3 regions of the Pseudomonas sp. GL-R-26 genome follow, and region 3 is predicted to be linked to each of the others. Evidence: predicted binding sites of a transcription regulator. Region 3 holds the regulator's gene; each other region holds the start of a gene.
The links. Region 3 encodes sigma-54, which starts transcription at its own class of promoters, with help from an activator protein. Its sites were predicted from a motif close to ANTGGCATNNANNTTGCTNT; they were not measured.

Region 1 (7,274 bases), on a different contig from region 3:
AGCCGACCACGGCAATGCAGATCGCCGCGACGGTGTACATCGCCAACAGGGTCCGAATGCCGCCGAACCGGTCAGCCAGCGCGCCACCCAAGGGACGCATCAGGCTGCCGCCGAACACGCAGGCAGCGGTGTAGTAGCCGGCAGTCACCGGGCTCAAGCCGTATTGGTCGTTAAAGTAACCGGGCAGGGCGCTGGCAAGGCCGATGAAGCCGCCGAACGTCACGCTGTAGAAGAACATGAACCACCAGCTGTCACGATCACCCAGGGCCTTGAAGTAGTCGGCGATGGATTTGGCCTTTGGCCGCTCGGGGGCATTGCGGGCCAGCCAGGCGAAGACGACCAGGGTCAGGATCAACGGAATCAGGGCAAACCCGAACACGTTGCTCCAGCCAAACGCCGCCGCCAGCACCGGGGCGATCAATGCCGCGAGCACTGTGCCTGAGTTACCCGCGCCGGCGATGCCCATGGCCTTGCCTTGGTGCTGTGGTGGATACCACTGCGAGGCCAAGGGCAGGGCGACGGCGAAGGAGGCGCCGGCCATACCGAGGAACAGCCCCAGCACCAAGGCTTGCTCGTAGCTGTGGATCCCGAGTTTCCAAGCGCCGAATAGCGCGCAGATCACGATGACCTGACCGATCAGGCCGGCGGTTTTGGGTGACAGGCGATCAGCCAGCATCCCCATCACGAAGCGCAACACCGCCCCGGCCAGAATCGGCGTGGCGACCACCAGCCCCCGTTGCTGCGTCGTCAGGTGCAGGTCGGCGGCGATCTGTACCGCCAAAGGACCGAGCAGGTACCAGACCATGAAACTCAGGTCGAAATAGAGGAACGCTGCGAACAATGTGGGTGTATGGCCGGATTTCCAGAAGCTTGAATTCATTGCGCACCTCAGCTGTGAAGAGTCTCGAAAGGAGTCATGAGCTTGCAGGTGGGGCGCCGATACGGCCGCACCACCGGCCCCGTGCTGTGGGGCCAAAACGAAAAAACGCCGCCACCCGATCCGCCAAGGGCAAATGAGGTGAGCGACGTCTTTGTCGTAGGTGGGGCAACCGCCGTTGGTTACCTGTAGTGATTACTTAGCGAGATCTGTGCCAACACTGCTTTTGTGGCGGGGTCAACCCAGCAACTCGCTCATGGCAATAATCTGCTCCGCCACTTGAATCAGCTTCTGCTGGCGGCTCATCGCCTGGCGGCGCATCAGCGTGTAGGCCTCTTCCTCGTTGCAGTCCTTCATTTTCATCAGCATTCCCTTGGCCAGTTCGATGCGCTTGCGCTCGGCCAATTGCTGGTCGCGGGCATGCAACTGGGCACGCAAGGCCTGGTCGCTTTCGAAGCGTGCCATTGCCACGTCGAGAATCGGCTGCAGGCGTTGTGCGTGAATGCCTTCGACGATGTAGGCACTGACCCCGGACTTGATCGCCTGGCGCATCACATCGGGGTCGTGTTCGTCCGTGAACATCACAATCGGTCGTGGCTGGTCGCGTGTCACCAGCACCACTTGTTCCATGACATCGCGGCCCGGTGACTCGGTATCGATCAGAATCACATCCGGACGCACCGTTTCGACGCGTTCTGGCAGGTCGATGGTCAAACCGGATTCATCGATCACTTCGAATCCGGCCTCGGTCAGGGCGGCCTTCAGGCGTCCGACTTTCTTGGCGGTGTCGTTGATCAGCAGGATACGCAGCATGTTCGTGGTCTCCTGTCAGCGGCTGGCGGATCGGTGCGAGCTGTCGCTCATGGCGTGCAGTTTGAAACTGCGGGCATAACCGGCCGGGTCCGAACCGTCCCAGATCTTGCCGTCGATCAATTGACTGCTACGCATTTGCTCGGCTGACGAAGCGACGCCGACGGCACGGGCGGCTTCACGGTAGAGGTCCAGTTGCTGGACCTGCCGGGCAACCGCGAGATAGTCCGGATCATCGCGCAACAAGCCCCAGCGGCGGAACTGGGTCATGAACCACATGCCGTCGGACAGGTACGGCAGGTTGACCTCGCCATCGCCGTGAAAGCGCAGCGCGTGCGGGTCTTGCCAGCGCTGGCCAAGGCCGTCGGCGTATTCGCCCAGCAGGCGTGGTTCGATGCAGTCCAGTGGTGCGTCAAGGTACTGCGCGGCACTGAGCAATTGTGCGGTACTGCGGCGATTCTCGGTGCTTTGTTCGATGAAGCGGCTGGCTTCCAGAACCGCCATCACCAACACCCGCGCGGTATTGGGGTATTGCTCGACGAATGCACGGGTGCAGCCGAGGACCTTCTCCGGATGATCGGGCCAGAGGGTCTGGGTCGTGGCCAGGGTGAAACCGAGGTCCTGTTGCACGGCGCTGGCGGACCAGGGTTCGCCGACGCAGAAGCCGTCGATACGCCCGGCCCGCAGGTGCGCGACCATCTGCGGTGGCGGCACCACCACGCTGTCGACATCCAGCAGCGGGTGAATGCCCTGGCTGGCGAGCCAGTAATACAACCACATGGCATGGGTGCCGGTGGGAAACGTCTGGGCGAAGGTGAGTTTTGAGCGAGTTTGGTGCACGTGCCTATCCAGTGCTTCAGGACTGGTCACTCCAAGCGCTTGCAAACCGTGGGACAGATTGATGCTCTGGCCGTTCTGATTCAGGCCCATCAACACGGCCATGTCGGTCGCGGCCACGCCACCGATGCCCAGGTGAACGGCATAAATCAGACCGTAGAGGCTGTGGGCGGCATCGAGTTCGCCGCTGACCAGTTTGTCCCGCAGGTTGGCCCAGGACGACTGCCGCTTGAGGTTCAGGGTCAAGCCGTGGGGCTGGGCAAAGCCCTGGGTGGCGGCGACAACCACCGAGGCGCAGTCGCTCAGGGCCATGAAGCCGAGATTGATTTCGGTTTTTTCCGGGGCATCGCTGCCATTGACCCAGGCCAGAGGGCCGGCTGACGGTTCGTTCATCGCGTGTTCACCTTGCAAAAAAAACGTCGTCCCGAGTTCTTGCATGAGCAGGCCGGGGACGACGCCATTGTCTTTGCACACATTCGGTCGTTGGCATGGGTGCTGGTGCCCAGAGTGGTGCAAGGCATATGCCATCGTCCGTTGATTTGATCACGCGCCTCGCTTGCCGCCCCGTTGCACGGCTATAATCGCCACCTCAATTCGCCGCCAATCGAGTCAAATCCGCCCATGTACACCCTGGCCCGTCAGCTGTTGTTCAAACTCTCCCCGGAAACCTCCCACGATCTGTCCCTGGACCTGATCGGCGCGGGCGGGCGTCTTGGACTCAACGGCTTGCTGTGCAAGGCCCCGGCGAAGGTGCCGGTGAATGTCATGGGCCTGGACTTCCCGAATCCGGTGGGGCTGGCCGCCGGCCTGGACAAGAACGGCGCGGCCATCGATGGTTTCGCCCAACTGGGTTTCGGTTTTGTCGAAATCGGCACCATCACGCCGCGTCCGCAGCCGGGCAACCCGAAGCCGCGCCTGTTCCGTTTGCCGGAAGCCGAGGCGATCATCAACCGCATGGGCTTCAACAACCTCGGCGTCGATCACCTGCTGGCCCGCGTGGCGGCGGCCAAGTACAAGGGCGTGCTGGGCATCAACATCGGCAAGAACTTCGATACGCCGGTCGAGCGTGCCGTGGACGACTACCTGATCTGCCTGGACAAGGTCTACGCCCACGCCAGCTATGTGACGGTCAACGTCAGTTCGCCGAACACGCCGGGCCTGCGCAGCCTGCAATTCGGTGACTCGCTCAAGCAGTTGCTGGCCGATCTGGCCGAGCGCCGCGCGGAACTGGCATTGCGTCATGGCAAACATGTACCGCTGGCGATCAAGATCGCGCCGGACATGAGCGACGAAGAAACCGCACAAGTTGCGCAAGCGCTGATCGAAACCGGGATGGATGCGGTCATTGCGACTAACACCACCCTGAGCCGCGTAGGCGTCGAAGGCATGGAGCATGGCGAAGAAGCCGGCGGTCTGTCCGGCGCACCGGTTCGTGACAAGAGTACCCACACGGTGCAAGTGCTGGCGTCGGAGCTGGGCGGGCGTTTACCGATCATTGCGGCGGGCGGCATTACCGAAGGCAAGCACGCGGCGGAGAAAATCGCTGCAGGCGCGAGCCTGGTGCAGATCTACTCGGGCTTCATCTACAAAGGCCCGGCGCTGATTCGTGAGTCGGTCGACGCAATCGCAGCGCTACGCTAACGAGCTTTTGTGGCGAGGGGGCTTGCCCCCGTCCGGCTGCGAAGCAGTCGTGAGCCCTATGATCGCAATGCTATTGATACACCGCATTGTTCGGTTTTAGGGCAGCTTCGCTGCCCAACGGGGGCAAGCCCCCTCGCCACAAAGGTTTGTCGCGGTGTTTCTGGCAGACATAAAAAAGGGCTCCATAAAGGAGCCCCTGGGCCGGAGCCCGCCGTCCGGATGGGACGTGCGTGGTTAATTCAGTACAAAATCAAATTGTCGTGTCGGAGTGTTGTGCCCTGTAATTAGCCGACGGCGTGAAGTTCGTTGAGTCTGTGGATTCCCGCAGTGCCGGTCATACCGTCCCAGTTGTCGCCGCGTCCTTCTCGCCAGCCGTTGATCCAGGCTTGACGTACCGACGGTAGAGTAAATGGGCAAAGCTCACGGGATTTACCACCAACGCCATATTGATATCCGCGCAAAAATGCTCTTTCCAACGGATCACGCTTAAGTCTTCTCATAGGGTGTTGCCCTCACTTGTTGACTGTATTTATCGCGTCGACCTCTATTGAGGTCTGGCAGAAAAACTCTGCCGTTGGTGGCTCGTTGCCGGCGTGACGAGCCAAGGTGTTGGCGTCATTGCGGCGCCAACCTGTATTGAGTTCTAACCAATGCGTCACATCGAGGGAATGATCGTTTTGTCATAAGGACGTAACCGTTCATGTGCTAACGCCATAAGTAACAGAGCGGTGGTAGCGTATTTATTGGCCAAACCCCGGTATGATCGGCCCTGCGCTTGATGATGGGCTTAATCCTTTACTGAGAATGGCTCCCGTTGCCGGGAGGCACTATTCGACGAAGGGTCGACTTATGACATTTTGTTGCATCAACTTTTTTATCTGTCCTTGCATCTAAGCTCATTTAACCCGGGCAGCAGGGGTGGAACGGCACACCTTCGTGCCACGCGGGCGCTCTTCGAGAAAAGCGCCTGATTGAAAACCGGACCGGCAATGCGTTGCCCGGTCACTCAGCTAAAGGTTCTGGAATTCCCATGTCCGATCATTTCGAACTCTTCCTCACTTGCCCAAAAGGCCTTGAAGGCCTGCTCATCGAGGAAGCCGTCGGGCTTGGCCTTGAGGAAGCGCGCGAGCACACCTCTGCCGTACGCGGCATGGCCACCATGGAAACCGCTTATCGCCTGTGCCTGTGGTCGCGCCTGGCCAACCGAGTGCTGCTGGTGCTCAAGCGTTTCCCGATGAAGGACGCCGAAGATTTGTACCACGGCGTGTTGGACATCGAGTGGCAAGACCACATGCTCAATGACGGCACCCTTGCCGTCGAATTCAGCGGCCATGGCTCGGGTATCGACAACACCCACTTCGGCGCGCTGAAGGTCAAGGACGCCATCGTCGACAAACTGCGCACCCCGCAAGGCGATCGTCCGTCCATCGACAAGCTCAACCCGGACCTGCGTATTCACCTGCGCCTGGACCGCGGCGAAGCCATTCTGTCCCTCGACCTGTCGGGCCACAGCCTGCACCAGCGCGGCTATCGCCTGCAGCAAGGTGCGGCACCGCTGAAGGAAAACCTCGCGGCCGCCATCCTGATCCGTTCCGGTTGGCCACGTATCGCGGCCGAAGGCGGCGCACTGGCTGACCCGATGTGCGGTGTCGGCACCTTCCTGGTGGAAGCGGCGATGATCGCCGCCGACATCGCGCCGAACCTGCGTCGCGAGCAGTGGGGCTTCACCGCCTGGCTCGGTCACGTCCCGGCGCTGTGGAAAAAACTGCACGAAGAAGCTTCCGAGCGCGCAGCGGCCGGCCTGGCCAAGACACCATTGTGGATCCGCGGCTACGAAGCCGATCCACGGCTGATTCAACCGGGCCGCAACAACGTCGAGCGTGCCGGCCTGAGCGAGTGGATCAAGATCTACCAGGGCGAAGTCGCGACTTTCGAGCCGCGCCCGGACCAGAACCAGAAAGGCCTGGTGATCTGCAACCCTCCGTACGGCGAGCGTCTGGGCGATGAGGCGAGCCTGCTCTACCTCTACCAGAACCTCGGCGAGCGCCTGCGTCAGGCCTGCCTGAACTGGGAAGCGGCGGTGTTCACCGGCGCGCCGGACCTGGGCAAGCGCATGGGTATCCGCAGCCACAAACAGTATTCGTTCTGGAACGGCGCCTTGCCGTGCAAGCTGCTGCTGATCAAGGTGCTGCCGGATCAGTTCGTCACCGGCGAGCGTCGTACTCCGGAACAGCGCCAGGTCGAGCGCGAGCAAGCCGCCTATGATCAGGCGCCGAACGAACCGCAAGAACGCAAGTTCAACAAAAACGGCAACCCGATCAAACCGACGCCGGCACCGGCTCCGGTGATCGAGCAGCCGCGCCTGAGCGAAGGCGGGCAGATGTTCGCCAACCGCCTGCAAAAGAACCTCAAGGCCCAGGGCAAGTGGGTCAAGCGCGAAGGCATCGACTGCTACCGCGTGTACGATGCCGACATGCCGGAATATTCCATGGCTATCGACCTGTATCACGATTGGGTCCACGTCCAGGAATACGCCGCGCCGAAATCCATCGATCCGGAAAAGGCCTCGGCCCGCATGTTCGATGCCCTGGCAGCCATCCCGCAGGCGTTGAACATCGACAAGAGCCGCGTGGTGGTCAAGCGTCGCGAGCGTCAGAGCGGCACCAAGCAGTACGAGCGCCAGGCGGCACAGGGCAAGTTCGTCGAGGTCAACGAAGGCGGGATCAAACTGCTGGTGAATCTCACCGATTACCTTGATACCGGTCTGTTCCTCGACCACCGGCCGATGCGCATGCGTATCCAGAAAGAGGCGGCCGGCAAACGCTTCCTCAATCTGTACTGCTACACCGCGACGGCCAGTGTGCATGCGGCCAAGGGCGGCGCGCGCAGCACCACCAGCGTCGACCTGTCGAAAACCTATCTGGACTGGGCGCGTCGCAACCTGTCGCTGAACGGTTTTTCCGACAAGAACCGCCTGGAGCAGGGTGATGTGATGGCGTGGCTCGAAGCCAGTCGTGACGAGTACGACCTGATCTTCATCGACCCGCCGACGTTCTCCAACTCCAAGCGCATGGAAGGTGTCTTCGACGTGCAGCGTGACCAGGTGCAA
Region 2 (7,274 bases), on a different contig from region 3:
CGGCAGCCTGCGCGAGCATGAACTGGACTTCCTGTTCGGCGAAGAGCAGCGCAAGCAGATCGGCTCCACCGCCGTCGTCGCCATCAGCCACCAGGGCATCCACGGCATCCTGGCCATCGCCAGCCGTGATCCGCAGCACTACAAAAGCTCGGTGGGCACCTTGTTCCTGAGCTACATCGCTGAAGTCATGGGTCGCGTGCTGCCACGGGTCAACAACTCCCTGCGCTCGGTACGCTGAACATGGAACGACAACTGGACGCTTACTGCGAACACCTGCGCAGTGAGCGGCAGGTGTCGCCGCACACGCTGTCGGCCTACCGCCGCGACCTCGATAAAGTGCTGGGCTGGTGCGTCAAACAGAACATCGGCAGCTGGACGGCGCTGGACATCCAGCGCTTGCGCAGTCTGGTTGCCCGTCTGCATGCCCAGGGTCAATCGTCCCGCAGCCTGGCGAGATTGCTGTCGGCCGTTCGCGGGCTCTATCACTACCTGAACCGCGAAGGCCTGTGCGACCACGATCCTGCCAATGGCCTCGCGCCGCCCAAAGGCGAACGCCGTCTGCCGAAAACCCTCGATACCGACCGCGCCCTGCAACTGCTTGAAGGCGGGGTCGAAGATGATTTTCTCGCTCGACGGGACCAGGCGATTCTCGAGCTGTTCTATTCCTCCGGGCTGCGGCTATCGGAGCTGACGGGGCTCAATCTCGATCAATTGGACCTGGCCGACGGCATGGTCCAGGTGCTCGGTAAAGGCAGCAAGACCCGCCTGCTACCGGTAGGCAAGAAGGCCCGCGAAGCGCTGGAGCAGTGGCTGCCATTGCGGGCCATGGCCAACCCGGCGGACGATGCGGTGTTTGTCAGCCAGCAAGGCCGCCGCCTCGGCCCCCGGGCGATCCAGGTGCGGGTCAAGGCTGCCGGCGAGCGCGAACTGGGGCAGAACCTGCATCCGCACATGTTGCGGCACTCCTTCGCCAGCCATTTGCTGGAATCCTCCCAGGACCTGCGCGCAGTGCAGGAACTGCTCGGCCACTCGGACATCAAGACCACGCAGATCTACACCCACCTGGACTTCCAGCACCTGGCCACGGTCTACGACAGCACCCACCCACGGGCCAAACGCATTAAGGGCGACGATTCATGAGCATTCAGTTGATCACCTTCGACCTCGACGACACCTTGTGGGACACCGCCCCCGTCATCGTCAGCGCCGAAGCCGTTTTGCGTGAATGGCTGACCGAGCACGCGCCCAATCTTGGGGCGGTGCCGGTGGAGCATCTGTGGGCTATTCGCGAGCGCGTATTGAGCAACGAGCCTGGCCTCAAGCACCGCATCAGCGCCCTGCGTCGACGGGTGCTGTTCCATGCACTGGAAGAGTCCGGTTATGGGCATGACGAGGCCTCGGACCTCGCGGACAAGAGCTTTGAAGTGTTTCTGCATGCTCGGCATCAGATCGAAGTGTTTCCGGAGGTTGAACCGACCCTGGAAATCCTCGCCAACCATTACGCCCTCGGCGTGGTCACCAATGGCAACGCCGATGTGCGTCGGTTGGGCCTGGCGGATTACTTCAAGTTTGCGCTGTGCGCCGAAGACATAGGCATCGCCAAACCCGACGCGAGATTGTTCCAGGAAGCCTTGCAGCGCGGTGGCGTGACCGCTGAATCGGCGGTGCACATTGGCGATCATCCAGGCGATGACATTGCCGGTGCGCAGCAGGCGGGAATGCGGGCAATTTGGTTCAATCCGGCGGGCAAGGTCTGGGAAGCCGAACGACTGCCGGATGCGGAGATTCGCAGCCTGACCGATTTGCCGGCGTTGCTGGCGAGTTGGAACAAGGCCTCGGCCTGACACAGAACCTGTGTGCGAGCCTGCTCACGATGAGGGCTTAACATTCAAAATAAATGTTGCCTGACACTCCGCCATCGCGAGCAAGCTCGCTCCCACAGGGATCACCACAGGTTTCAAATTTTTGTTTCAGACATGAAAAAGCCCGCAGCGACGGCGGGCTTTTTCAGCAAGCGGGTAGCAGGCTCAGATAGGCCGGCTGCCGTACTTGTTGTCCGGTTTCTTGGGCGGATCGGCGACCACATTGGCCTCCACTTCCTGCACCTTGCCACCTTTGGCCAAAAACTCCTCCATGGCCCGCGCGAGAGCATCGCGTTCCTTGTTCTTGGCTTCGACACTCGGCAGTTCATCGACCGATACCGCTGCCTTGGCCTTGCCTTTGGCGGCCGGAACCGGCGCATCACCGCCGTCGTCTTCAGCGACGTCTTCCGCCGCTGCTTCCAGACCTTCTTCGGTTTCGTCGTCGTCGCCTACTTCGAGGTCGTCGTTTTCCAGATCATCGTCGCTCATGTTCTACCTCATGACTTGCGAAAAGCAGATTAGTTATAGCCCAGCTTTGCCCTCTGTCGAAGGCTGCAGGAAAAAATTCAACAGCCGCTGCTGACCAGCGGCTATGCCTCTTCACCGTGTACGGTGGCGAGGACTTTACGGGCACCGCCATGATCACGGTGCTCGCCCAGATAAACGCCTTGCCAGGTCCCCAACGCCAACCGGCCTGCCGAAATCGGCAAACTGAGCTGACAGCCAAGCACGCTGGCCTTGAAGTGCGCCGGGAGGTCGTCCAGGCCTTCGTCGTTATGCTCATAGCCGTCTGTTCCTTGTGGGATCAGACGATTGAAAAATCGTTCGAAGTCGCGACGTACCGCCGGATCGGCGTTCTCGTTGATGGTCAACGACGCCGAGGTATGCTGCAGCCACAAATGCAACAGACCGACCCGACACGCCTTGAGTTCAGGCAGGCCGGCGAGTAACTCGTCCGTTACCAGATGAAAGCCCCGGGGCCTCGCCCGCAAGGTAATCAGAGTCTGTTGCCACATACTGTTCTCCGCACGTTCGGGGCGCATTCTAGCGCGCTCTGGGAAAAAACAAAGGCCCTAATATTCCTTCAATCCTGTAAGCCTTTGGCGGCACAAAAACACCCGACGTAAACATCGTAAAACCTGTAGGAAAAAACCTTTCAGCTCAGTCCTTAATGACAAATTCCAGACAAAAAAATGCCCGGCAAGCCGGGCAGTTTTTTTACGCGCCTGCTTACAAGTTGTAGCCGCGTTCGTTGTGAAGCGCCAGATCGATGCCGACCGCCTCTTCTTCTTCGTTGATACGCAGGCCCATGACCGCATCCAGCACCTTGAGGATGATGTATGTAGCGATCGCGGTGTAGATCACCGTGAAGCCCACGCCTTTGCACTGAATCCACACTTGTGCGGCGATGTCGGTCACGGTGCCGAAGCCACCCAGGGACGGAGCAGCGAACACACCGGTCAGGATTGCGCCGAGGATACCGCCGATACCGTGCACGCCGAAGGCGTCCAGGGAGTCGTCATAGCCGAGCTTGCGCTTGAGGGTGGTGGCGCAGAAGAAGCACACCACACCAGCCGCCAGACCGATTACCAGTGCGCCCATCGGGCCAACGGTGCCGGCAGCCGGGGTGATTGCCACCAGACCGGCAACCACACCCGAAGCGATACCCAGTGCGCTAGGCTTGCCGTGGGTGAGCCACTCGGCAAACATCCAGCCCAGTGCAGCAGCGGCGGTAGCAATCTGAGTTACCAGCATCGCCATACCGGCGGTGCCGTTGGCCGCAGCGGCGGAACCGGCGTTGAAACCGAACCAGCCGACCCACAGCATGGCCGCACCCATCAGGGTGTAACCGAGGTTGTGCGGCGCCATCGGCGTGGTCGGGAAGCCTTTACGCTTGCCCAGCACCAGGCAGGCAACCAGACCAGCCACACCGGCGTTGATATGCACCACGGTGCCGCCGGCGAAGTCCAGAACTCCCCAGTCCCACAACAGACCGCCGTTACCGGACCAGACCATGTGCGCAATCGGCGCGTAAACCAGGGTGAACCACACGCCCATGAAGACCAGCATCGCGGAGAACTTCATCCGCTCGGCGAACGCGCCGACGATCAACGCCGGGGTGATGATCGCGAAGGTCATCTGGAAGGTGACGAACACCGCCTCGGGGAACAGCGCCGCAGGGCCGGTCAGGCTGGCTGGCGTGATGCCGGCGAGGAACGCCTTGCCCATGCCGCCGAAGAACGAGTTGAAGTTGATGACGCCCTGCTCCATGCCCGTGGTGTCGAACGCGATGCTGTAGCCATAAATGACCCACAGGACGCTGATCAGACCGGTAATGGCGAAGCACTGCATCATCACGGAAAGAATGTTTTTCGACCGAACCATGCCGCCGTAGAACAGCGCGAGGCCGGGAATGGTCATGAACAGCACCAAGGCTGTCGAGGTCATCATCCAGGCGGTGTCGCCGGAGTTGAGGACTGGGGCCGCCACTTCGTCTGCCGCCAGAGCAAGGCTGGGCATTACGATGGACAACAGGGCTCCTAGCCCTGCGAATTTACGCAGAGTCATATTGTTTTCTCCTGGGGCGTTGGGTTTGTGGCGGCTTAGATTGCGTCGGTATCGGTTTCGCCGGTACGGATGCGAATCGCCTGTTCCAGATTGACCACGAAGATCTTGCCGTCACCGATCTTGCCGGTGTTGGCCGCCTTGGTGATGGCCTCGATTACCCGGTCCAGATCCTTATCGTCGATGGCGACGTCGATCTTCACCTTGGGCAGGAAATCGACCACGTATTCCGCGCCGCGATACAGCTCGGTGTGACCCTTCTGCCGACCAAAGCCTTTGACTTCAGTGACGGTAATGCCCTGCACGCCGATCTCGGACAGCGACTCGCGTACGTCGTCCAACTTGAACGGCTTGATGATGGCAGTGACTAGCTTCATGAAAACTCTCTCCCGAATTGGTGGACTTGCCCCAGGAAAACAAACCCGACTCAAGTCTAAGCGCAGTGCCTGGCTTTGTAACGCATCGTCGGCCCTGACCTGCCCGTCCGACGCCCCTCACGAAACACTCCCCCGCTTCGCTTGGCGCACTTCGTTCGTCACAGTGACTGCATCAGTGCATGGGTCATCACCATCTAAGCAGAAACCTTGCCATCTCCACAAAACTCATAGTTTTCAATCTTTTGCCGACAGATGTCCGCCATATCGCAGCAACACTCGCCGGGTTACGCACAATAACGGTGCAACACCGTCCGTCCCCATGCGCGAAAAGCGTGCATCCCTTGCCCGCGCAAATGACTATAGACACTGCGTGATACACTGCCCGTCATTGTTTCCAGGACATTGCCCATGCTTGCGCCAAAAGACTTCCTCGACGCCCTCACCAGCACTGCCTCCCGCCTCTTCAGCGGCGACACGCCTCTGCCGAAAGCTGAAATCGAAAGCCAGTTCAAAATGTTGCTGCAAAGTGGCTTCAGCAAACTGGATCTGGTGAGTCGGGAAGAGTTCGATAGCCAGATGGTTGTATTGGCGCGCACACGGGCGCGACTGGAGAGCCTTGAGGCGAAGGTGACGGAGCTGGAAGCGAAGCTGAATCCGCCGACCGAATAAACACCGTATGCACGAATGAAAAACCGCCTTTTGGGCGGTTTTTTTGTTTTCGAACAGCAGTGGATATGACCTCGCAACATCCGGCGAACATTTCCCGGCCTGTTTCCAACGCCAGATCCTCACCCCGCGCCTACCCTTCAAAAACCCGCAGGAAGCGGTCCCCGTTTAGCTCAAGGAACGATCATGTCCCTCTCCATCGTCCACAGCCGCGCCCAGGTCGGCGTGGAGGCGCCTGCCGTTACTGTAGAAGTCCATCTGGCCAATGGTTTGCCATCGCTGACCATGGTCGGCTTGCCCGAGGCGGCGGTGAAGGAAAGCAAGGATCGGGTGCGCAGTGCGATCATCAATTCGGGACTGCAATTTCCGGCGCGACGGATCACGTTGAATCTGGCGCCGGCGGATTTGCCCAAGGATGGCGGACGGTTCGATCTGGCGATTGCCCTCGGGATTCTCTCGGCCAGCGTGCAGGTGCCGACGTTGACACTGGATGATGTGGAGTGCCTGGGGGAGCTGGCGCTTTCCGGCGCAGTGCGACCGGTCCGCGGGGTGCTGCCGGCGGCATTGGCGGCGCGCAAGGCCGGGCGTTGGTTGATGGTGCCGCAGGCGAATGCCGAAGAGGCCTGCCTGGCGTCGGGGTTGAAGGTCATCGCGGTGGACCATCTGCTGCAAGCGGTGGCGCATTTCAATGGGCACACCCCCATCGAACCTTACGTTTCCAATGGTTTGCTCTACGCCAGCAAACCCTATCCTGATTTGAATGAAGTTCAGGGGCAAATGGCAGCCAAACGCGCGCTGCTGATTGCGGCAGCGGGTGCGCATAACCTGCTGTTCAGCGGGCCACCAGGTACGGGCAAGACACTGCTGGCGAGCCGATTACCAGGGCTGTTGCCACCCTTGGCCGAAAACGAAGCACTGGAGGTCGCGGCGATTCAATCCGTCGCCAGCTGCGTACCGCTAAGCCACTGGCCACAGCGACCCTTCCGACAACCACACCATTCCGCCTCAGGACCGGCACTGGTGGGCGGTGGCTCGAAACCACAACCGGGCGAAATCACCCTCGCTCACCATGGCGTGCTGTTCCTCGATGAACTCCCGGAATTTGATCGCAAGGTATTGGAGGTGTTGAGAGAACCACTGGAATCCGGCCACATCGTGATTTCCCGCGCCAAGGACCGCGTACGCTTCCCGGCGCGCTTTCAACTGGTCGCTGCGATGAATCCCTGCCCCTGTGGATATCTTGGCGAACCGAGTGGCCGTTGTTCCTGTACGCCGGACATGGTTCAGCGCTATCGCAACAAACTGTCGGGGCCACTGCTGGATCGTATTGATCTGCACCTGACGGTTGCTCGCGAAGCCACGGCATTGAATCCTGCGTTAAAACCCGGCGAGGACACTGCCACCGCCGCCGAGTTGGTTGCCGATGCACGAGAACGGCAACAAAAGCGCCAAGGCTGTGCCAATGCCTTTCTCGACTTGCCGGGCCTGCGCAGACACTGCAAGTTATCCACAACAGACGAAACGTGGCTGGAGACAGCGTGTGAACGACTGACCTTGTCACTGCGAGCGGCCCATCGACTGCTCAAAGTAGCGCGCACTCTTGCGGACCTTGAACAAGTCGATGAGATCAGACGCGAGCACTTGGCCGAAGCGCTGCAATATCGGCCAACAAGCCAGTAGCTCAAATTTGTAAGTGTTTTGAAAAACGTCATTTCTAAGTGTTTTTTCGACCAATGAGCGGTTTTTCGGAAAGATGGCGCAAATCACCCCTTGGTAAGGTCAACCAACGGCGTCTGCCGCACCT
Region 3 (7,274 bases):
GCGTGCTGATCACGGACCACAACGTTCGTGAAACCCTGGATATCTGTGAAACCGCCTATATCGTCAATGACGGCCAACTGATCGCCGAAGGCGACGCAGAGACCATCCTGGCCAACAACCTGGTCAAGGAAGTGTACCTGGGCCACGAGTTCCGCCTGTAATCGCTGAGCCGTGCCCGGGCAGTTGCCCGGGCACCTGACCAGCCACTCACCGGCGCCTCGTGCCGACAAGCGTGGTCAGCCCTCAACAAGGGCAGCGCAGCAACACAGCTTTATAGTTTTTTATTGTTACAGCGCTCTAGGCAAACCCTTTAGTTTCAGGCATATAATTTGCTTAAGTTTGGCGCCCCGGCGCCCTGTAGTGGATGGCGCATGTGCGCCGGCGAATAAGGTGTTAAGCCCCAGCCATGAAACCATCGCTAGTCTTGAGAATGGGCCAGCAGCTGACGATGACACCGCAGCTGCAACAGGCCATCCGCCTGCTCCAATTGTCGACCCTGGACCTGCAACAGGAAATCCAGGAGGCCCTGGAGTCAAATCCGATGCTCGAACGCCAGGAAGAAGGCGACGACTTCGACAATTCCGACCCCTTGGCCGACAACGCCGAACAAAAGCCCAACACTGACATCCAGGAGCCCTCCTACCAGGAAAGCGCCCCGACGGTTGATAACCTCGATGAAGGTGACTGGAACGAGCGTATCCCAAACGAACTCCCCGTCGACACCGCGTGGGAAGACGTTTACCAGACCAGCGCCAGCAGCCTGCCCAGCAATGATGATGACGAGTGGGACTTCACCACCCGCACCTCGGCCGGCGAAAGCCTGCAGAGCCATTTGCTGTGGCAACTGAACCTGGCCCCGATGTCCGACACCGATCGCCTGATCGCCGTGACCCTGATCGACTGCATCAACAATCAGGGCTACCTGGACGAAACCCTAGAGGAAATCCTCGAAGCCTTCGACCCGGAACTGGACATCGAACTGGACGAAATCGAAGCCGTCCTGCACCGCATCCAGCAATTCGAGCCCGCCGGCATCGGCGCCCGCAACCTGGGCGAATGCCTGCTGCTGCAATTGCGCCAGTTGCCTGCCAAGACCCCTTGGCTGGCCGAGGCCAAGCGCCTGGTCACCGATTACATTGACCTGCTGGGCAGCCGCGATTACAGCCAGTTGATGCGTCGCATGAAGCTCAAGGAAGACGAGCTGCGCCAGGTCATCGAACTGGTCCAGAGCCTCAACCCGCGCCCGGGCTCGCAAATCGAGTCCACTGAAGCCGAGTACGTCGTTCCTGACGTCATCGTGCGCAAGGACAACGAGCGCTGGCTGGTGGAGCTCAATCAGGAGTCGGTGCCACGGCTGCGGGTCAACGCCCAGTACGCAGGTTTCGTGCGCCGCGCCGACACCAGCGCCGACAATACCTTCATGCGCAATCAGTTGCAGGAGGCCCGCTGGTTCATCAAGAGCCTGCAAAGCCGCAATGAAACCCTGATGAAGGTTGCCACCCAGATCGTCGAGCATCAGCGCGGCTTTCTGGAGTACGGCGACGAAGCCATGAAGCCGCTGGTCCTGCATGACATCGCCGAAGCGGTCGGCATGCATGAATCGACGATTTCACGGGTGACCACCCAGAAGTTCATGCACACCCCCCGGGGCATTTATGAACTGAAGTACTTTTTCTCCAGTCACGTAAGCACCTCCGAAGGCGGCGAATGCTCGTCCACGGCGATCCGGGCGATCATCAAAAAACTGGTTGCCGCGGAAAATCAGAAAAAGCCGTTGAGTGACAGCAAGATCGCTGGTTTACTGGAGGCACAAGGCATTCAGGTGGCTCGCCGCACCGTCGCCAAGTACCGCGAATCCCTCGGGATCGCGCCTTCGAGCGAACGCAAGCGGTTGATGTAGAGCCACGCCACAGCGTTCCAGTGGTAGATCATCTGATCTACCGCTTTATGCACTGGCAACGAAGGAGAAGCTGTATGCAAGTCAACATCAGTGGACACCAACTGGAAGTGACCGAACCTCTTCGCACCTACATCGGCGAAAAACTCGAACGATTGGAGCGACATTTCGACAAGATCACTAATGTGCAGGTCACGATGACCGTCGAAAAACTGAAGCAGAAAATCGAAGCCACGCTGCATATTCCCGGGAATGAAGTGGTCGCCAACGCGGAGCATACCGATATGTACGCCGCGATCGACGCACTCACCGACAAGCTGGATAAACAACTCAAAAAGCATAAGGAAAAGACCCAGAGCCTCCTCCAGGGCGCAACCGGTCGTTAACACTCCCTACCCATGATCCGACTTGAAAGTATCCTGACCCCCGGCCGTTCCCTGGTGAACGTGCCGGGAGGCAGTAAAAAGAAAGCCCTCGAACAAATTGCCAATCTGATCGCCCGCGAAGTGCCGGCCCTGGAGATGCAAGATGTCTTCGAGGCACTGATTGCCCGTGAAAAACTCGGCTCCACCGGGTTTGGCAATGGCATCGCCATTCCACATTGCCGTCTCAAGGGCTGTGTTTCGCCCATCAGTGCATTGATGCACCTGGACGCCCCTATCGATTTCGACGCCATCGATGGCGCGCCGGTTGACCTGCTGTTCGTGCTGCTGGTCCCGGAAGCCGCCACCGATGCGCACCTTGAGCTGCTGCGACAGATCGCCAGCATGCTCGACCGCAAGGAAGTTCGCGAAAAGCTGCGTAGTGCTGCAAGCAACGAAGCCCTGTATCAGGTTGTCCTGGACGAGCAGAACGGTCAGTAATCATGCGCTTGATCATCGTCAGTGGCCGTTCCGGCTCAGGTAAAAGTACCGCCCTCGACGTTCTTGAGGACAACGGCTACTACTGCATCGACAATTTGCCAGCCGGCTTGCTGCCGGAGCTGGCCGAACGCGCCCTGGTTCATACCGAGCTGTTACAGCCGCTGGTCGCCGTTTCCATTGACGCGCGCAACCTGCCCAGCCACCTGTCACGCTTCCCCGAGCTGCTCGAAGAAGTCCGCAGCCGCCACATCCAGTGCGATGTGCTGTATCTGGACGCCGACGAAGAAACCCTGCTCAAGCGCTTCTCGGAAACCCGCCGACGTCACCCACTGAGCAACGCCAACCGCTCGCTGGCCGAAGCCATCAGCGTCGAGAGCGACCTGCTCGGGCCGATTGCCGACCTCGCCGATCTCAAGATCAACACCACCAGCCTGAACCTGTACCAGTTGCGTGACGCCATCAAACTGCGTCTGCTGAATCAGCCCGAGCCGGGCACTGCGTTCCTGGTGGAGTCCTTCGGGTTCAAGCGTGGCATGCCGGTGGACGCCGACCTGGTGTTCGATGTGCGCTGCCTGCCCAACCCTTACTGGAAACCGGAATTGCGCGAGCAGTCCGGGCTCGACCAACCGGTTGCCGACTATCTGGCTGCACAGCCGGATGTCGAAGAGATGTTCCAGGACATTTCCACATACCTGCTAAAGTGGCTGCCTCGTTTTGCCGCCAGCAACCGCGCCTACGTCACCATTGCCATTGGCTGCACTGGCGGACATCACCGTTCCGTCTACCTGACCGAGCGTCTGGGGCAGGCGCTGCAAAAAACCCTGAAGAACGTCCAGGTCCGCCACCGCGACCTCAGCTAAAGGATTCACATCGCGATGCCTGCTCTGGAAATCGAAATCATCAATAAGTTGGGCCTGCACGCTCGCGCTTCTGCAAAATTCGTTGGGGTGGCGGGTCAGTTCCCGTGCCAGATCCGGGCCGGCCGTACGCCAGAGTCCATGGTCGATGGCAAAAGCATCATGGCGATGATGATGCTGGCCGCCGGCAAAGGCACCACGATCCACTTGAGCACAGAAGGCGAGCAGGAACAGGAAGCGCTGAATGCGCTGGTGGCGTTGATCAACAATTTCTTCGACGAAGGCGAGTAACCTGTGGCGAGGGGGCTTGCCCCCGTTGGGTGGCGAAGCCGCCCCAAAAAACTGCAATCGAGATTCAACGTGGATCCTGTGTTCGCCGGATTTACGACTGCTACGCAGCCGAACGGGGTAAACCCCCTCGCCACAAAGGCTCTTTGCCACAAATAAAGCCAGCGCCGTATCCATCACCATCATCAAACAGAACCCCATCAGCAGCCCAAGGCTGGCAAGCTGGTCATGATCATTGCCGCGCGATTCGGGACTGACTTCGCGCCCCCCCAGCAGTATCGCCCCCCGCCAGTAGCTCGCTCCCACAGGAGGACCTGTGTTGTGGTCAATAAAAAAGGCGCACTCCCATTGGGTAGCGCGCCTTTTTGTACAGCGGCCCTGGCTTAGCTGCCCGCCACCGTCATCCGCTCGATCAGCACCGAACCGGTGCGAATGTTGCTGCGCAACTCAAGATCATTACCCACGGCAACGATCTGTTTGAACATGTCGCGCATGTTCCCGGCGATGGTCACTTCCTGCACCGCAAACTGGATTTCACCGTTCTCGACCCAGTAACCCGCCGCACCACGGGAGTAATCGCCGGTCACCATGTTTAGGCCCTGCCCCATCAATTCGGTCACCAGCAAACCGCGCCCCATGCGCCGCAGCAAGGCGGCCTGGTCTTCGTCGCCATGGGTGACGAACAGGTTGTGCACGCCGCCGGCGTTGGCCGTGCTCGGCATGCCGAGCTTGCGGCCGGAATAGGTGCCGAGGATGTACGACACCAACTCGCCTTTTTCGACGAACGGTTTTGCGTAGGTTGCCAGGCCATCGCCATCGAACGCCGCACTGCCCAATGCCTGCATCAGATGCGGACGCTCGTCGATGGTCAGCCACTCAGGAAACAGCTTCTGCCCGAGGGTGCCCTCAAGGAAGGAAGACTTGCGATACAGGCTGCCGCCGGAAATCGCCGACAGGAAACTACCGAACAGCCCCCCGGCCAACTCTGCGGAAAACAGCACCGGCACCTCGCAAGTCGGCACCGGACGTGCGCCCAGACGGCTTGCCGCCCGTTGAGCAGCGCGCTGGCCGATGCTGACCGGGTCGGCCAGCAGATTGCCCTGGCGGTTCACGTCGTACCAGTAATCGCGCTGCATCTGGCCATCGGCCTCGGCGATCATCACGCAGCTCAAGCTGTGACGAGTCGACGCGTAACCGCCGATAAACCCGTGGCTATTGCCATAAACGCGGCAGCCCTGATGGGTGCTAAGGGTGGTGCCGTCGGCGTTCTTGATCCGGCTGTCGGCGGCAAACGCCGCGGCTTCGCAGGCCAGGGCCTGTTCGATGGCTTGTTCCGGAGTGATGTCCCATTGGTGGAACAGGTCGAAATCCTGAATATCCCGCGCCATCAGCGCGGCATCCGCAAGGCCCGAGGCTTCGTCTTCCGAGGTGTGCTTGGCGATGGCCAGTGCAGCGGCGACTGTTTCGCGAATCGCCTCCGGTCCACTGGCCGAGGTGCTGGCGGAGCCTTTGCGCTGGCCAACGTACAAGGTGATGCCGAAACCCTGATCGCGGTTGAATTCAACGGTTTCGACTTCACGCTGGCGCACCGTGGTCGACAAGCCCTGCTCCAGGGACACTGCCACTTCACAGGCACTGGCGCCCTGGCGTTTGGCTTCAGCGATGATCTGCTCGACTTGTTCCTGCAGTGCCGGCAACGCTTGTGGGCCGACGCTTTCAACTGCACTCATGCTGTTCTCCACTCAAATTCTGCTTTCGGTAACGGTCATCGAGCGACCGGGCCGGACAAGCGGCCCCCGACTGGTTATCATGGCGGCGTTTCTTTGCGGACGGCCACCATGGTTGATTCTTACGACGACTCCCTCGATACGGGAGAAAAAAGCAAATCCCAGGTTAAACGCGAGCTGCATGCTCTGGTTGACCTTGGCGAGCGCCTTACAACACTCAAGCCTGACTTGCTGGCAAAACTGCCCTTGACCGACGGAATGCGTCGGGCTCTGGCCGATGCGCCCAAGCACACCGCGAACATCGCGCGTAAACGGCACCTTCAGTTCATCGGCAAACTGATGCGCGATCAGGACACTGCCGCCATTCTGGTTCTGCTCGATCAACTCGATGCCTCCACCCGTCAATACAACGAACGCTTCCATAACCTGGAGCGCTGGCGCGATCGTCTGATCGCCGGCGACGATGCCGTTCTGGAAAAATTCGTCGTCGACTACCCGGACGCGGACCGCCAGCAATTGCGTTCCCTGATCCGTCAGGCCCAGCATGAGCTTGCGCAAAACAAGCCTCCTGCTTCCAGCCGTAAAATCTTCAAGTACATCCGTGAGCTGGACGAGACTCAACGCGGTCTGCGTTAATTCTCGAATCGGGTGAGCTGCCTCGCAGCTCACCCGCAGCCTCACCTCTTACGAGCCCGTGCCACCCACGGTGATCGCATCAATCTTCAGCGTTGGCTGGCCGACACCCACCGGCACCGACTGCCCATCCTTGCCACACGTGCCCACGCCGCTGTCCAGCGACAGATCATTACCAACCATAGACACCTTGCTCATGGCTTCCGGCCCGTTGCCGATCAGCGTCGCGCCTTTGACCGGAGCAGTGATCTTGCCGTCCTCGATCAGGTACGCCTCGCTGGTGGAGAACACGAACTTGCCGCTGGTGATGTCCACCTGACCGCCACCCAGGTTGGCGCAGTAGATGCCGCGCTTCACCGAGGCGATGATTTCCGCCGGGTCGCTTTCGCCGGCTAGCATGTAGGTGTTGGTCATGCGCGGCATCGGCAAGTGCGCGTAGGATTCGCGACGACCGTTACCGGTGCGCGCCACGCCCATCAGGCGGGCGTTGAGCTTGTCCTGCATATAGCCTTTGAGCACGCCGTTTTCGATCAGCGTGGTGCACTCGGTCGGCGTGCCTTCGTCATCGACGCTCAACGAGCCACGGCGACCGGCCAGGGTGCCGTCATCGACAATGGTGCAAAGCTTCGACGCAACCATCTCACCCATGCGCCCGCTGTAGGCCGAACTGCCCTTGCGGTTGAAGTCGCCCTCCAGACCATGACCAACGGCTTCGTGCAACAGCACGCCCGACCAACCGGAACCGAGCACCACCGGCAAGGTACCGGCCGGTGCCGGGATGGCTTCGAGATTGACCAGCGCCTGGCGCAACGCTTCACGGGCATAGCCCATGGCGCGGTCTTCGCCGAGGAAATAACGGTAATCGGTCCGACCACCACCGCCATGACCGCCACGCTCGCGGCGACCGTTCTGCTCGACGATCACGCTGACGTTGAAACGCACCAGCGGGCGCACATCCGCCGCCAGGCCGCCGTCGGTGGAAGCCACCAGAATCCGCTCCCAGACACCG

Region 1: KGA96_RS24120 (CmpA/NrtA family ABC transporter substrate-binding protein) is a predicted target of sigma-54. The motif match lies at 3,034-3,053, and genes of this name have one in related genera.
Region 2: glnK (P-II family nitrogen regulator) is a predicted target of sigma-54. The motif match lies at 5,000-5,019, and genes of this name have one in related genera.

Annotation. Positions count from the first base shown of each region.
Region 1 covers NZ_JAGYGI010000029.1:19,406-26,679, reverse strand. Annotated here, with positions in the region: gene KGA96_RS24130 (nitrate/nitrite transporter) at 1-880, opposite strand, end outside; gene KGA96_RS24125 (ANTAR domain-containing response regulator) at 1,115-1,690, opposite strand; gene KGA96_RS24120 (CmpA/NrtA family ABC transporter substrate-binding protein) at 1,706-2,917, opposite strand; gene KGA96_RS24115 (quinone-dependent dihydroorotate dehydrogenase) at 3,146-4,165, shown strand; gene rmf (ribosome modulation factor) at 4,450-4,665, opposite strand; gene rlmKL (bifunctional 23S rRNA (guanine(2069)-N(7))-methyltransferase RlmK/23S rRNA (guanine(2445)-N(2))-methyltransferase RlmL) at 5,196-7,274, shown strand, end outside.
Region 2 covers NZ_JAGYGI010000001.1:427,025-434,298, forward strand. Annotated here, with positions in the region: gene KGA96_RS01940 (DUF484 family protein) at 1-238, shown strand, start outside; gene xerC (tyrosine recombinase XerC) at 241-1,140, shown strand; gene KGA96_RS01950 (HAD family hydrolase) at 1,137-1,844, shown strand; gene sutA (transcriptional regulator SutA) at 2,028-2,351, opposite strand; gene KGA96_RS01960 (secondary thiamine-phosphate synthase enzyme YjbQ) at 2,453-2,878, opposite strand; gene KGA96_RS01965 (ammonium transporter) at 3,093-4,430, opposite strand; gene glnK (P-II family nitrogen regulator) at 4,466-4,804, opposite strand; gene KGA96_RS01975 (accessory factor UbiK family protein) at 5,213-5,473, shown strand; gene KGA96_RS01980 (YifB family Mg chelatase-like AAA ATPase) at 5,657-7,150, shown strand; gene KGA96_RS01985 (aldose 1-epimerase family protein) at 7,234-7,274, opposite strand, start outside.
Region 3 covers NZ_JAGYGI010000014.1:36,395-43,668, reverse strand. Annotated here, with positions in the region: gene lptB (LPS export ABC transporter ATP-binding protein) at 1-161, shown strand, start outside; gene KGA96_RS16140 (RNA polymerase factor sigma-54) at 407-1,900, shown strand; gene hpf (ribosome hibernation-promoting factor, HPF/YfiA family) at 1,975-2,283, shown strand; gene ptsN (PTS IIA-like nitrogen regulatory protein PtsN) at 2,296-2,760, shown strand; gene rapZ (RNase adapter RapZ) at 2,763-3,620, shown strand; gene KGA96_RS16120 (HPr family phosphocarrier protein) at 3,636-3,908, shown strand; partial or broken gene KGA96_RS16115 (ZIP family metal transporter) at 4,068-4,214, opposite strand; gene pmbA (metalloprotease PmbA) at 4,289-5,635, opposite strand; gene yjgA (ribosome biogenesis factor YjgA) at 5,744-6,268, shown strand; gene tldD (metalloprotease TldD) at 6,317-7,274, opposite strand, start outside.